DNA from 2 places in the Bacillus kalamii genome. Region 2 is predicted to be linked to the other one. Evidence: riboswitches for the same ligand, from Rfam matches in the RefSeq annotation. Region 2 holds a riboswitch; the other holds the start of a gene.

Region 1 (7,054 bases), on a different contig from region 2:
GGCTTTCAACAGGCATTCCGTCCTTCAGCTTCAGCATTTGGCGGGCGTAGTATTCCATGAAGTCGATTCCTTCTGCCACATCCCCATCTGCTTGGCTCCAAGGTTTACCGGCTTCCTTCACAAGTATGGCAGAGAAATAATGCTTCTTCTTGCGAACAATTGCTGCCGCTTTGAAAAGAATATCGGCTCTCATTTCCGGACTTGTTTTTTTCCAAGTCTTGAACGTTTCATCGGCACTTTTCATTGCTTGCTCTGCATGTGCTTGGGTTGCCTTGGAAACGTATCCGATCACTTCATCTTTTTTAGCGGGATTATAAGAAACAATCTTATCATCTGTCATTATTTTTTCGCCGTTAATAATCAGCGGGTAAGACTGTCCAAGTTCGTTTTCGACCTGCTGGATTGCTTCTTTGAATGATTGTTTCTCTGCTTCCAGGGAAAAATCAGTAAATGGTTCATGTTTATACGACTGTACCATCTTCACATCTCCTTTTTAAGTGCATTTGTTTTGTCGCTTTATTTAATTGCAAGTATCGTGCCAATAGTGAAAACCTTACTTTCCAACACTTTCTATTAGGAGCATGCAAAATTTATCGGCATATATATATGATAAATAATTTTTCATGCAACCAAAATTTGCACCTCTGCCATATAACCCTTACACTTATGGTATATTCTTTCAAAAGGGGATGATTATGGGTGGACTTATATCAAATATTGAAAATCAATGGCTTTCAGCCTATATTGCGGACAATCGTCGATGTCATCGATATGGGCATTCATATCATTAACAAAGAAGGATTAACGATTATATACAATAAAAAAATGGCGGAAATAGAAGGAATGGCTTATGAAGATGTCATCGGAAAAGCCATTCCAGACATTTTCGACTTTCAGGAGGAATCGGTCAGCACCTTAATGGAGGCTCTTCAAACGGGCCATGAAACGAAAAATTCCAAGCAGACCTATTTTAATAATCTCGGGCAGGAAATCACGACCATCAATGATACCTACCCTCTTTATGACGAGGAGCAGCAAATCATCGGAGCTATAGAGATCGCCAAAGACATTACTAATCTGGAACGGCTGATTAAAAATAATATTTTGAACAAGGGAGGCACCCGCTATACGTTTGACAGCATCATCGGGGCAAGCGAAAATTTTGCAGAAGTGATCGAAGCAAGCAAGAGGGTTACGCGGACTTCTTCTTCCATCTTGATCGTCGGGGAAACCGGCACCGGCAAGGAATTGTTCGCCCAAAGCATCCACAATGGCAGCAATAGGTCCTCTCAGCCATTCATCAGCCAAAATTGCGCATCCCTTCCAGACAGTCTAATCGAAGGCATTTTATTCGGAACAAAAAAAGGCGCTTTTACTGGCTCCATAGAACGCCCTGGCTTATTTGAACAGGCTGAAGGAGGTACCTTGCTTCTCGATGAAATCAACTCACTGGCACCAGCATTGCAGGCCAAGCTTTTGCGGGCGCTCCAAGAAAAAACGATACGCCGTGTCGGCGATACAAAGGATAAAAAAATAGATGTACGGGTTATCGCAACCATCAATGAAGATCCGATTGAAGCAATCGCCAATGACCATTTGCGAAAAGACCTTTATTACCGGCTCAGTGTCGTCTCCCTCTTCATCCCTCCGCTGCGGGAGAGAAAACAGGACATCCTTTTACTGGCGCAATCATTCATAGAAAAATTCAATGCACTATTCGATATGACAGTCCAAGGCATTTCCGAAGAGGCTTTAACCTTGTTCCTCGAATATGATTGGCCAGGCAATGTACGCGAGCTCGAGCATATAATCGAAGGGACGATGAATCTTTTGGAGCCGCAAGATAAAGAAATCAAATCTATCCATCTGCCGATGCAATTCAAAAACAAAATGCGTATAAAGGATCCTGTTCTGGACACAACCATTCCGGTTAGTACACAGACGGAAGCAGTCACAGCTTTGCCTTTGGATGATTATATGGAGAAAACCGAAAAGAACTATCTGCTCAGCATTTTGAACAGCCACGGGCATAATATATCGCAGGCTGCCAAGGCACTCAACATAAGCCGGCAGAGCCTTCAATACCGCCTTCGGAAATTTAATATTAAATAATCAATGCTGATTATTTAAGTTTGGAGTATTCTGAGCGTATAATAGTTTAGTAGACTTTTGTTTCTCATGAATTGCATTGAAATAGGAGAAAAAGGAGCTGTTATGGAATGATCGTCGTGACAAACCGTATTAAAGTGAAACAAGGAATGGCTGAAAAAATGGCTGGGAGCTTCACTAAGCCAGGCGCATTGCAAAGTATGGACGGATTTGTGAAGGTTGAAGTTCTGATCACCAAGAATTTACCCGATTATGACGAGCTGAATGTGAATATGTATTGGGAGAACATGGAGGGCTTTACTGCCTGGAGACAAAGCGATTCTTTCAAAGAAGCCCACAAACGTCCGGATCCTCAATCGGATGAAGCAAAAAAAGAATCACCAATTCTCGGCAGCGAATTACTTATGTATGACGTAGCTTCCGTGCTCGAAGCAACTGCAAAATAAAATAGACATATGCACAGCCTTAATGGCTGTGCTATTTTTTTGAAGAAGCTATGCTTAAGGCGTGAAATCAATACCAAAAGGACCGGTGGCGGTTTTCTCATCCAGCTCCAAGCGCCACACCCCCTCGGTCTTAAGCCAAATCTTGTTCAAAGGCATAGACTAGCCTTTATCAGTGCTTCGTCTTAAGCTGGTCGTGGGGAAGCAGGCGCTTTTGCTATTATTTACATACATCCACCCAATCAGTCGCTTTCGAATAGGTTTGAAGCTCATCCAATGATAGTTCAATTGCCGAATGGCTGCTGCCGCATGCAGGGAAGACTGTTTCAAAACGCTTCAGCGATTCATCCAAATAGACGTCCAACTTATTTCGCAGTCCAAACGGGCATACTCCCCCTATCGCATGTCCCGTAAAATGGAGTACTTCATCTGGCGAAAGCATTTTAGCTTTATAGCCAAATCTCGTTTTAAATTTTTTATTATCGATTTTCATGTCCCCTGCAGTGACGACAAGGATGGCGGTGTCTTCTTCCTTGAAAGATAATGTTTTGGCGATACGGGCAGGAATAACCCCTACTGCCGCCGCTGCTTCATCAACTGTAGCGCTGGATTCAACAAATTCCTGTATGCGGCCATCTATCCGGAACTCCTGAAAATACTCTTTTACTTGTTCAATGGACATGTCATTCTCCTCCTGGCTTACTAATAATCAAATTATTCAGATATTTAATGACTATTATAGCACTCACTGTTACTTGATTGTTATGAAACTGTTCAAATCAGTTGACACGCGGATATTATTCATTTATTTACATTTATTCAATAAACATACATACACCATGACTATTAAGTCTCTATCCCTACATATATTTGAAAATTTTTTTACCTTGATACCAACATAATGGAACCGCTTTCTTCTAATAATTCTTTTAATTAGGCGATTGACAGATTCTCCATCTCTTAGTACTATTTTTTTAATATTAAAACTTCATACCATTCTTATCGAGAGTGACCGAGGGACAAGGCCCTATGACGTCCGGCAACCCCCTGTAAGGGAAGGTGCCAATTCCTGCAGAATGACTTTCATTCTGAAAGATAAGCCGATGCACATGTGCAAATCGATGCTTCTTTCAGTGGAAAGAAGCATTTTTTAATTCCAAAAACCATTCTTTAGCAACGGGAAATACATATAAGGAGGACACCATATGATTAATATTCAAAATGTTTCAAAAATTTATAAAACAAAGAGTGGCGAAGTGACAGGTGTGGATCAGGTTTCACTATCCATTCATGAAGGAGAAATATATGGGATTGTCGGCTATTCAGGAGCCGGAAAAAGTTCTTTGCTGCGCTGTATTAACCTGCTGGAGCGTCCTACATCAGGGAGCATTTATGTAGATGGCCAAGATTTAACAAAATTAAAAAGCGAAGAGTTAAGGCGGGCCCGCCTTAAAATCGGGATGATCTTTCAGCATTTCTACTTAATCAGCCAAAAAACAATCTATGAAAATATTGCTTTTTCCTTAAAGGCTGCCAAAACACCGGCCTCCGAAATCAAGGCGCGTGTCGAGGAATTACTCGATATAGTAGGCCTTCTCGATAAAAAAGATGTCTATCCATCCCAATTAAGCGGCGGGCAAAAGCAAAGGGTAGGCATCGCGCGCGCCCTGGCAAATAACCCGACTGTCCTGCTTTGCGATGAAGCGACATCGGCACTTGATCCTACCACAACCAAATCCATCCTTGCCTTGTTGAAAAAAATCAATGAGGAATTGAACATAACAATTGTACTGATTACACATGAAATGAATGTTGTAAAAGAAATTTGCCATCGAATGGCCATCATGGAACGGGGAAAGGTGATTGAAGAAGGCCAGGTATATGACCTTTTTGCCAACCCTTCCACTGGGCTGACAAAGGAATTCATCTCTAGTGTCCTATCGTACGAGATTCCATCTGCCATTCTGGACACGTGCAATGGAACCATCGTCAAAATTACATTTAGGGGATCGATCGCCGGCGAAGGCATCCTCTCTGATACACTGCAGACATTTGCTGTACAAGGCAATTTTCTGCATGGATCAATCGAATACATCCAAAAAAAACCTCTTGGCGTCTTCATTATGGAGATAGCAGGGAAAAAGGCGGAAGTGCAGGCAGCGCTGCAATTTATTGCAAATCGTTCGGCACAAGTGGAGGTGATACGCCATGGGCTTTGATTTTGCACATTTGGCCGAACTCATACCGGATATTAATCAAGCATTCTTACAGACACTCTATATGATTGCCATCTCTCTTGCCGTATCCACCATTATCGGATTGCCTACTGGCATTCTTTTATACATGTCAGATAAGGGCCTTTTCATTAACGGACGGTGGTTGAATGGCATCCTTGGCTTCATCGTCAATATGATCCGGTCCATTCCTTTTATTATATTGCTTGTTGCCCTAATTCCTTTGACCAATGCGCTTTTGGGCACTACTATCGGCCCTGCAGCGGCAAGTGTCTCTTTATCGGTAGCAGCGATACCTTTCTTTGCCCGCATTGTTGAAACAGCTTTGCGTGAAATCGATAAAGGGGTTATTGAAGCAGCTATCGCAGCCGGAGCAACTCCATGGATGATCATTAAAGACGTGCTTTTGCTTGAAGCCAAATCCGGCATTATATCAGGGATTACACTGACCCTTATTTCACTGATTGGTTTCTCGGCAATGGCAGGCGTTGTCGGCGGAGGCGGGATAGGCGATTTAGCCATCCGCTTCGGCTATTACCGTTATGACAATACGATCATGATAACAACCGTCATTATCCTGATCATCCTCGTCCAATTAATCCAGCTTCTTGGCGACTGGATCGCCAAAGCGGTTGATAAAAGATAAAACACATATAGAAAGTGGGAGAACTTCATGAAGAAATGGTTTTTGGCAATTATTCTAGTATTATCGGTTACTGCACTTGCAGCTTGTGGAGGAAAAGATTCAGGGAAAGCTGCAGACAAAGACACGAAAGAAATAAAAATAGGTGCAACAGCAGGCCCATACAGCGACATGGTGAAGAAAGCTATCCAACCTGGCTTAGAGAAGAAAGGATACAAGGTCAAAATCGTTGAATTCAGCGATTATATTCAACCCAACAAAGCATTAGCAAATGGGGATATCCAATTGAACTTATTCCAACATAGCATTTACCTAGAAAACTTTGCGAAGGAAAACCATTTGGATCTGACAGCTCTTATTTCTGTCCCTACTGCTCCAATGGGCATCTATTCAAAAAAATACAAATCGCTGGACGGCATAAAGGAAGGCTCGGCCATCACCATTCCAAATGACCCGACCAACGCAGCCCGGGCATTCCATACGCTGGAAGATGAAGGGCTCCTGAAATTGGATCCAAAAACGGACCCACTGACTGTATCCGAAAAAGATGTGAAAGAAAATAAAAAGCATTTAAAATTCCAGCCAATTGAAGCAGGACAGCTCCCACGCTCAGTTGATAGCGCAGATTTAGCAGCCATTCCAGGCAACTTTGCCTTGGCAGCCAAAATGGATTTATTAAGTGCGCTTACGCTTGAAAATATGCTCGACCCATACCGCAACATCATCGCCGTTCAAACAGATAAAAAAGATGCTGCATACGCTAAAGATGTGAAAGAAGTCGTGGAATCGCCTGAATTTGAAAAAGTAATTGATGCCGACTTCAAAGGCTTCGGAAAACCAGATTGGATGAAAAAATAAGTTTTTAAATGGGAAAGAGGGAATCAGAATGGAAACCATATCTGTACACGGGGCACCCAGCGAATATATCCTTCAGAAGGGAAGCCTTCAGTTACTGGAAGAGAAGCTCAAAGAGCGCGGATTTGAAAAAGTGATCATTGTCCACGGCCGCAAATCGTGGCATGCCGCACGGCCGTACTGGCCGGCACTGAGAGATACAAAAAGCATTGATTTTACGTATGGAGGCGAATGCTCTTTCTCCGAGATAGATGCCCTTTCCCAGCTGGCTGCCGAACATCATGTAGATGCCATTATCGGTGTCGGCGGCGGTAAGGTACTGGACTTAGTGAAGGCCGCAAGCCATGTGACACATACACCTTATATCCTGATACCGACGCTCGCTTCCAATTGTTCTCCATGGACGCCTGTAGCCGTTATCTATGACAATGCTGGCGTATTCAGCCGTTTTGATGTATATCCTGAGGCAGCTAGCCTCGTTTTGGTGGAGCCTTTGATCTTGCTGGCTGCACCCTTAGAGCTGTTAGTGGCCGGAATTGGGGATACATTGGCCAAATGGTACGAAGCGGATGTCCAAATGGCTTCGATTGCCGATAAATCCGTTCCCTTGCAAATTTCACACCACGTCGCCGCCTTATGCAAAGAGCAACTATTGACACACTCCGAGGCAGCAATAGAGGCAGTGCGCTCAGGGCAATTGAATGATTCTTTCATTCAAATTACCGAAACGGTCATTATGCTGGCCGGCATGGTTGGCGGATTCGGAGACC
Region 2 (7,054 bases):
AAGAATGCTCCACTTTTTCATCAGACAAATATAACCCCAGCAATCCCCTGTGGACTAACTTATGAAATTCATGATGGGGAATTTGATCAAGGTGTTCTTCCGCCTTTATGACAAAATGAGACAATCGTCTATAAAGCTCTTCATTGTCTTTATAATAGAAGCAAAAATTCAAATCGCCGCCATCCAGATCTTCCTGTTGGTCAATAAAGTAATCCAATAAAATATGAAGGCCCTGTATGTAAGGGAAATATCCATTGCGGATTTCTTCAGCAAATTGTACTTGAAAGTCATCGCGCAGCGCATAAGATATTAAACTGAATATCCCAAGTGTGGAACCTGAGCAAGCCGAAAATTCATACCAGGACATGGGCGGCAATTCATCTTTATATTGATTGAACCAATTTTGAAGACGCTCTACCCTTTCCTCTTTTTCAACATGCTTATGTACTTGCAAATCACAGTAATAAGAACATAATTCATGGAGATAGGGCTGGATTTCTTTATAATTCGTCAGCCTGTTCAGAAATGATTGGCATGTATGGACAAGCTTGGCCAAATAGCCGCCATCCTCCTGTTCTTCGCGGAATCTGTAATAATTGGTATCCGGGGAATCCAATAAAAGAGAATGCTGCATCGATTCATGCAAAGCACGAAAATCAGTATCATCCAACGATGTGCTTCTATCGCATAAATTATCCAGGTAATCGCTGATTGTTTGGTACGCCACGATGAAAGAAATGGCATCCTCTCTTTTTCCTTCTGCCAATAAAGCTATGATGGAACCTCCTTCGCAATGGAATTCCTTTTGCTCAATGCTGTCTATGGCCTGCTTTCTCAATTCAGGATCAGGAATTTGCTTCGCTTGATTCTTCCAATAGTGAAGCTCCCTCTGAACCACCGGAAATATATCTTTATAAACCCTATTCATCAAAGACAGGGTAGTAGTAGGAATAGCCAAACAAAGTTCCCCCTCTTATTGCACAACGTAACCTAAATTGCGGAGCCTGGTTTTAACAAATGACTCTGCATAATAGAATACATCTTCTTTTTCAGGCTCGCTGAATAACTCGTGGTATAACCCTTTCCATTCAATAAACTGTTTTTCATTTACCATAATGAAATTAAACCACTCACGGACTGCTTCTTTATCGACGATTTTATCGTCCCCTGCCTGCATCAACAGCACAGGAGTATCTCCCAGTTCAGGGATATTCTCGAACGCCTCTTTCACAGCCGTCAATAATTCATGATACCATCTTACAGATACTTTCGTAATGAATAAGCTGTCGTTCATGCTTGATTCTCTAATTTCCGGATCTCTCGTCACCATATCGATTGTAATGCCGGTAGTCGCCTTGAACTTAGGGTAGGCAAAGTTAAGAAGAGCTGAAGCTGCCTGCATGGCCTTAGGCGGATAGGTCACTAAGCCCAAGCAAGGGGATGAAAGGATGATCCCCGCAATATTCACTTCTTCTTCCTGGATCAATCGGATAGCGATTAATCCCCCCATGCTGTGACCCATTAAAAAAACAGGCAGATGGTATTGATATGCCTCCTGCACCCAATCTTTCACAGCAATCAAGTATTCTTCAAATGAATTAATATGCCCTCTTCTTGCACGGGTCGTCAATCCGTGGCCCGGCAGGTCTCCCATTATGACATGGTAGCCGGCGGAACGCCACATTTCAACCAACCATTTATATCGGCCCTGATGTTCCATGGCACCGTGGACTATCACGATTACCGCTTTTGCATCGCCATCGGCTTCCCATTTATACATGTTGTCAAAAACCTCCTTATACACCAAAACATCATACTGCTGCATCCTTACTCTTATTCCCTAAAAGTACGTATGGAAGAATTTTCTCTCCTTCCATCGACCGGGACCGATCTACTGTCCAGTTGCCTATACATAACTTTATTTTAAAACATTGCTTCATTTAATTAAAGATATTGTACAGATTGAAATCTTACTTATAAACTAATATAAGAATACTAAAAAAAGAGCTATTTAACAAAAGGAGATGTTTTATGATGATAGTGTATCCTTATCACGAAAAAAAACCCAGCATCCACAAGAGTGTTTTCCTTGCAGACCATTCTGTCGTAACAGGCGATGTGACTATCGGTGAACAATCAAGCATTTGGTTCAACACTGTCATTCGTGGAGATGTGTCTCCAACCGTGATTGGAAAACGGGTGAATGTCCAAGATAACTCCGTCCTTCATCAAAGCCCTAACAACATATTGACATTGGAAGACGATGTTACGATTGGCCACAGTGTAATCCTACATAGCTGTACAGTTAAAAAAGGGGCCTTAATAGGAATGGGGAGTATCATTCTTGATGGGGCGATCATTGGAGAAGGGGCATTTATCGGAGCAGGCAGCCTAGTACCTCAAGGCAAGGTAATACCGCCTAATACATTGGCATTCGGGCGCCCCGCAAAAGTCATACGTAATTTAAACGAAGACGATATCGAAGACATGCTTCGGATTAGCCGTGAATACGCTGAAAAAGGCCAATACTACAAATCGCTTCAAAACGACAAATAATAAACAAAAGCGGAAAGCGCCTGCTTATCCCCGACCAGCTTAAGACGGGCTCTGCTTAAAGGCCGGGGTTGCCTTTGACAGAGAGCGGCTTAAGACCTCGAGGGGATGGCGCTTGAAGCTGGATGAGAACAAAAGCGGAAAGCGCCTGTTTACCCCCGACCAGCTTAAGACGGGCTCTGCTTAAAGGCCGGGTTTGCCTTTGAAAGAGAGCGGCTTAAGACCTCGAGGGGGTGGCGCTTGCTGGATGAGAACAAAAGCGGAAAGCGCCCGCTTATCCCCGACCAGCTTAAGACGGGCTCTGCTTAAAGGCCGGGTTCGCCTTTGACAGAGAGCGGCTTAAGACCTCGAGGGGGTGGCGCACTTGAAATAATATCCATATGCTAAGGCATTTATAGTTTCCTAAATATAAAAAAACTGTAGGCAAACCCATATATCATGGGCTTGCCTACAGTCTTTCGCACCATCAACGCTGACGGTGCGTTTCCCTTTTTATGCATTCAATGCGTCTTGCTTCAATGCTTCTGCTTTATCCGTACGCTCCCACGGGAGATCAAGGTCATTGCGTCCAAAATGTCCATAAGCCGCTGTGCCTTTATAGATTGGGCGACGCAGGTCAAGCATCTTGATAATGCCGGCTGGACGAAGGTCAAAATGCTTGCGGACTACATCCACAAGGATTTCTTCATCCACTTTTCCGCCGCCGAACGTATCGATAGCAATCGATACCGGTTCAGCTACACCGATTGCGTAAGCTAGCTGCACTTCCACTTTATCCGCCAAGCCTGCAGCCACTAAGTTTTTCGCTACATAGCGTGCAGCATAGGCAGCGGAACGATCCACTTTTGTAGGATCCTTACCTGAGAAAGCACCGCCGCCATGGCGTGCATAACCGCCATACGTATCAACGATGATCTTGCGTCCAGTTAAACCAGCATCCCCTTGTGGGCCTCCGATTACGAAACGGCCTGTAGGATTGATAAAGTATTTTGTTTTTTCATCAATCAATTCAGCTGGAACTACTGCATTTATGACATACTCCTTCAAATCCTTTTGGATCTGTTCAAGTGCCACTTCAGGATTATGCTGAGTAGAAATGACAATTGTGTCGATGCGTACCGGCTTGTCATTTTCATCATATTCAACTGTCACTTGCGTTTTTCCATCAGGGCGCAGATATTCAAGCGTGTTATCTTTGCGTACCTCTGTTAAGCGGCGAGCCAGCTTATGGGCCAATGAAATCGGAAGCGGCATTAGCTCTTTCGTTTCATTACAAGCAAATCCGAACATTAGACCTTGGTCCCCTGCCCCGATTGCGTCCAGTTCCTCTTCTGTCATGTTTCCTTCTCTCGCTTCTAGGGCTCGATCCACCCCAATAGCAATATCAGGCGATTGTTCATCAATCGATGTTAATACAGCACATGTTTCAGAGTCAAAACCGAACTTTGCACGTGTATAGCCAATTCCTGCAATTGTGCCACGGACAATTTTAGGAATATCCACATACGTTGAAGTAGTGATTTCGCCGGCAACAAGGACTAAACCTGTATTGACGCTTGTTTCACAAGCAACGCGAGCATTAGGGTCTTTCGCTAATATCGCATCCAATATAGAATCAGAAATTTGGTCACAAATTTTATCCGGATGACCTTCTGTTACAGACTCTGAAGTAAAAAGTCGACGTTTCTTTGACATCAAATTACCCTCCTCAATAAATAGTAGAGGCTACCATGAATAGTTATCGTATTCAGCTTCCCCTTTTTTGTTGACGGAATTCATTTCCCTTATACATAGGAATAAAATTGGTTTGGTGAGAGGATTTTTGAAACATAAAAAAACCTCTCCTTGATGTGAGGAAAGGGTACTTGTTTTTGTACATCTAGCCTTTCGCTCTTATCGTTCAAGGACCAATGCCTTGCATCAGGTTAGCACCTTTGCTATCGTATGCTATTCTCCGCTATCGGCAAAAGTGCCTAACAAAATAAAGAAGAATAAAGACTGCATAGCAGGTTGCTGGGCTTCAAAGGGCCTGTCCCTCCACCAGCTCGGGATAAGAGAATCCGTTCAATAAAGAATGATAACATACTTAAAACATATGTCAACAATTTAACCCCATAAAGCCATTAAAAGGAAGCTGAATAATGGGCTTTTATCATATATGTCTATTTTCTCACCTTTCATCGCATACATCCGTTTTGAATGTGAGCCTTTCTTTTGATGGATAGCTCTCGGCTCCTCTCCTTCCATTAATAAACGTTCAGCATCCGGCACCTAAAAGGAGATTGCTAACAATAGTGTTCTTTGCAAAATAGTTGAAAAACATTGAAAATTAATTCATACTTATTTTCTAATTCAATTGTATAATTAATTAAAAAAGCAACCGCTTACCCGCTAACGCTTTTCTGAAATATGATGCATTTTCATTATTTTCTGTAAAATATTTCACATTAGTATAGATTATTGAATTATATGTGTTATACTATTTAAAGTATTAAGCCAATTATTTAAAAATTACATTAATGATAAAGGTAGGTATCTCATATATGAATACGGTTGAGGTTTCAAACGAGCTGCATGAGCTTTTAAAAGGAAATAATGTGAGTGTCCAGCTTTCCGTTCCACAATTGGTTGAGAAGGTCCTGCATCGCAATGAGGGTGTTCTTTCTTCTACAGGCGCAATTACAGCGGAAACTGGTAAATATACCGGCCGTTCTCCAAAAGATAAATATATTGTGGACGAAGCCACTTCCAGAGATAAAATTGCATGGGGTCCTATTAATGAGCCAATCTCGCAGGAATCATTCCTTAAACTGTACAATAAAGTAATCAACCATTTGAAAGAAAAAGACGAAGTATTCCTATTCAAAGGTTTCGCAGGTGCAGATAAAAAATCTCGGCTGCCTATCCAAGTGATCAACGAATACGCTTGGCATAACCTTTTTGTCCATCAATTGTTCATTCGCCCGAACGAAGAAGAACTGGCTGAACATGATGCCCAATTTACAGTCATTTCAGCTCCTAATTTCAAAGCGGATCCAGCAGTCGATGGCACTAAATCCGAAACATTCATTATTATCTCATTTGAATATAAAACGGTGCTGATCGGCGGAACTGAATACGCTGGAGAAATGAAAAAATCCATTTTTTCTATCATGAATTATTTGCTCCCTGAACAAAATATTCTATCCATGCATTGTTCTGCGAATGTCGGCAAAGAAGGCGATGTTGCTTTATTCTTTGGATTGAGCGGAACAGGCAAGACAACATTATCTGCCGACCCAAACCGCAAATTGATCGGCGATGATGAACATGGATGGTCGGCAAACGGCGTATTCAATATTGAAGGCGGTTGCTATGCGAAATGCATTGATCTTTCCCGTGAAAAAGAACCGCAAATCTTCGATGCCATCCGCTTCGGCGCTGTATTGGAAAATGTCGTATTGGATGCACAGTCCAGAGTAGCTGATTATGCGGATAAGACGTTGACTGAAAATACACGTGCCGCCTATCCGATGGAAGCAATCGACAATATTGTTATGCCAAGCATCGCAGGCCACCCGAATACCATCATTTTCTTGACGGCCGATGCATTTGGCGTTTTGCCTCCAATCTCTAAGTTGACAAAAGAACAGGCCATGTACCATTTCTTGAGCGGATATACAAGCAAACTTGCCGGAACTGAAAGAGGCATTACGTCTCCTGAGGCTACATTCTCTACATGCTTCGGCTCTCCATTCTTGCCTTTACCGGCTACTGTTTATGCAGAAATGCTCGGCCAAAAAATTGACGAGCATAACGCCAACGTGTTCCTTGTCAATACAGGATGGACAGGTGGAGAATACGGCGTGGGAAGCCGTATGAAGCTGGCTTACACACGCGCAATGATCCATGCTGCCCTTGAAGGGGATTTAAACCAAGTAGAAACCGTTAAAGATTCTATTTTCGGCCTCCATATTCCTTTACATGTACCTGGCGTACCGGATGACGTCCTTCAACCGCAAAGAACGTGGAATGATAAGGATGCATATACGAATAAAGCAAAAGAATTAGCCGGCAAATTCCGCGATAATTTCTTGAAGTTCGATAACGTATCATTCGAAATTAAAGAATTGGGCGGACCGCTTCAATAAACATGAAACAACTAAGGGGAGATGCAATTTGCATCTCCCCTTAGTTGTTTCTATCCATTTTTCAAACCCTATTCATTTCTCACACCGGCAGAGAATTGATATAATAAAAAATACAATTATGAAAATATAGCTAATTATCAAATAATACCTATATACTACTTATATATCAAACTTCTTTCAGAAAGGAGAAGCCTGAGTGAAGCAGCTACAAATACAGCCGATTCTGTACACATCAACAGATGACTGGCTGAATACCTTTCTCTCCTCCTCAAAAGAACGCCCGCTATACAAACTGGACGAAGAACAATGGCAATTCAGCCGAATCGGCCTAAGGATTCTCGGCGTACCTTTGGATGAGGATGATTATTATA

The links. Region 2 has a riboswitch for S-adenosylmethionine ahead of metK (methionine adenosyltransferase). Riboswitches for the same ligand answer to the same signal wherever they lie in the genome.
Positions count from the first base shown of each region.
Region 1: it holds a riboswitch for S-adenosylmethionine, as region 2 does, so the genes downstream of both, ABC357_RS20145 (methionine ABC transporter ATP-binding protein) here and metK (methionine adenosyltransferase) in region 2, are expected to answer to the same signal.

Region 1 is NZ_JBDFMI010000006.1:483,306-490,359, forward strand. Features, by position in the region: gene pruA (L-glutamate gamma-semialdehyde dehydrogenase) at 1-478, opposite strand, end outside; gene ABC357_RS20130 (sigma-54 interaction domain-containing protein) at 700-2,112, shown strand; gene ABC357_RS20135 (heme oxygenase) at 2,220-2,555, shown strand; gene ABC357_RS20140 (YbaK/EbsC family protein) at 2,773-3,234, opposite strand; SAM riboswitch class I at 3,549-3,654, shown strand; gene ABC357_RS20145 (methionine ABC transporter ATP-binding protein) at 3,758-4,771, shown strand; gene ABC357_RS20150 (methionine ABC transporter permease) at 4,761-5,432, shown strand; gene ABC357_RS20155 (MetQ/NlpA family ABC transporter substrate-binding protein) at 5,460-6,287, shown strand; gene ABC357_RS20160 (iron-containing alcohol dehydrogenase family protein) at 6,316-7,054, shown strand, end outside.
Region 2 is NZ_JBDFMI010000001.1:384,094-391,147, reverse strand. Features, by position in the region: gene ABC357_RS02095 (tetraprenyl-beta-curcumene synthase family protein) at 1-958, opposite strand, end outside; gene ABC357_RS02090 (alpha/beta hydrolase) at 974-1,780, opposite strand; gene ABC357_RS02085 (gamma carbonic anhydrase) at 2,038-2,556, shown strand; gene metK (methionine adenosyltransferase) at 3,046-4,248, opposite strand; SAM riboswitch class I at 4,444-4,610, opposite strand; gene pckA (phosphoenolpyruvate carboxykinase (ATP)) at 5,097-6,683, shown strand; gene ABC357_RS02070 (YceG family protein) at 6,880-7,054, shown strand, end outside.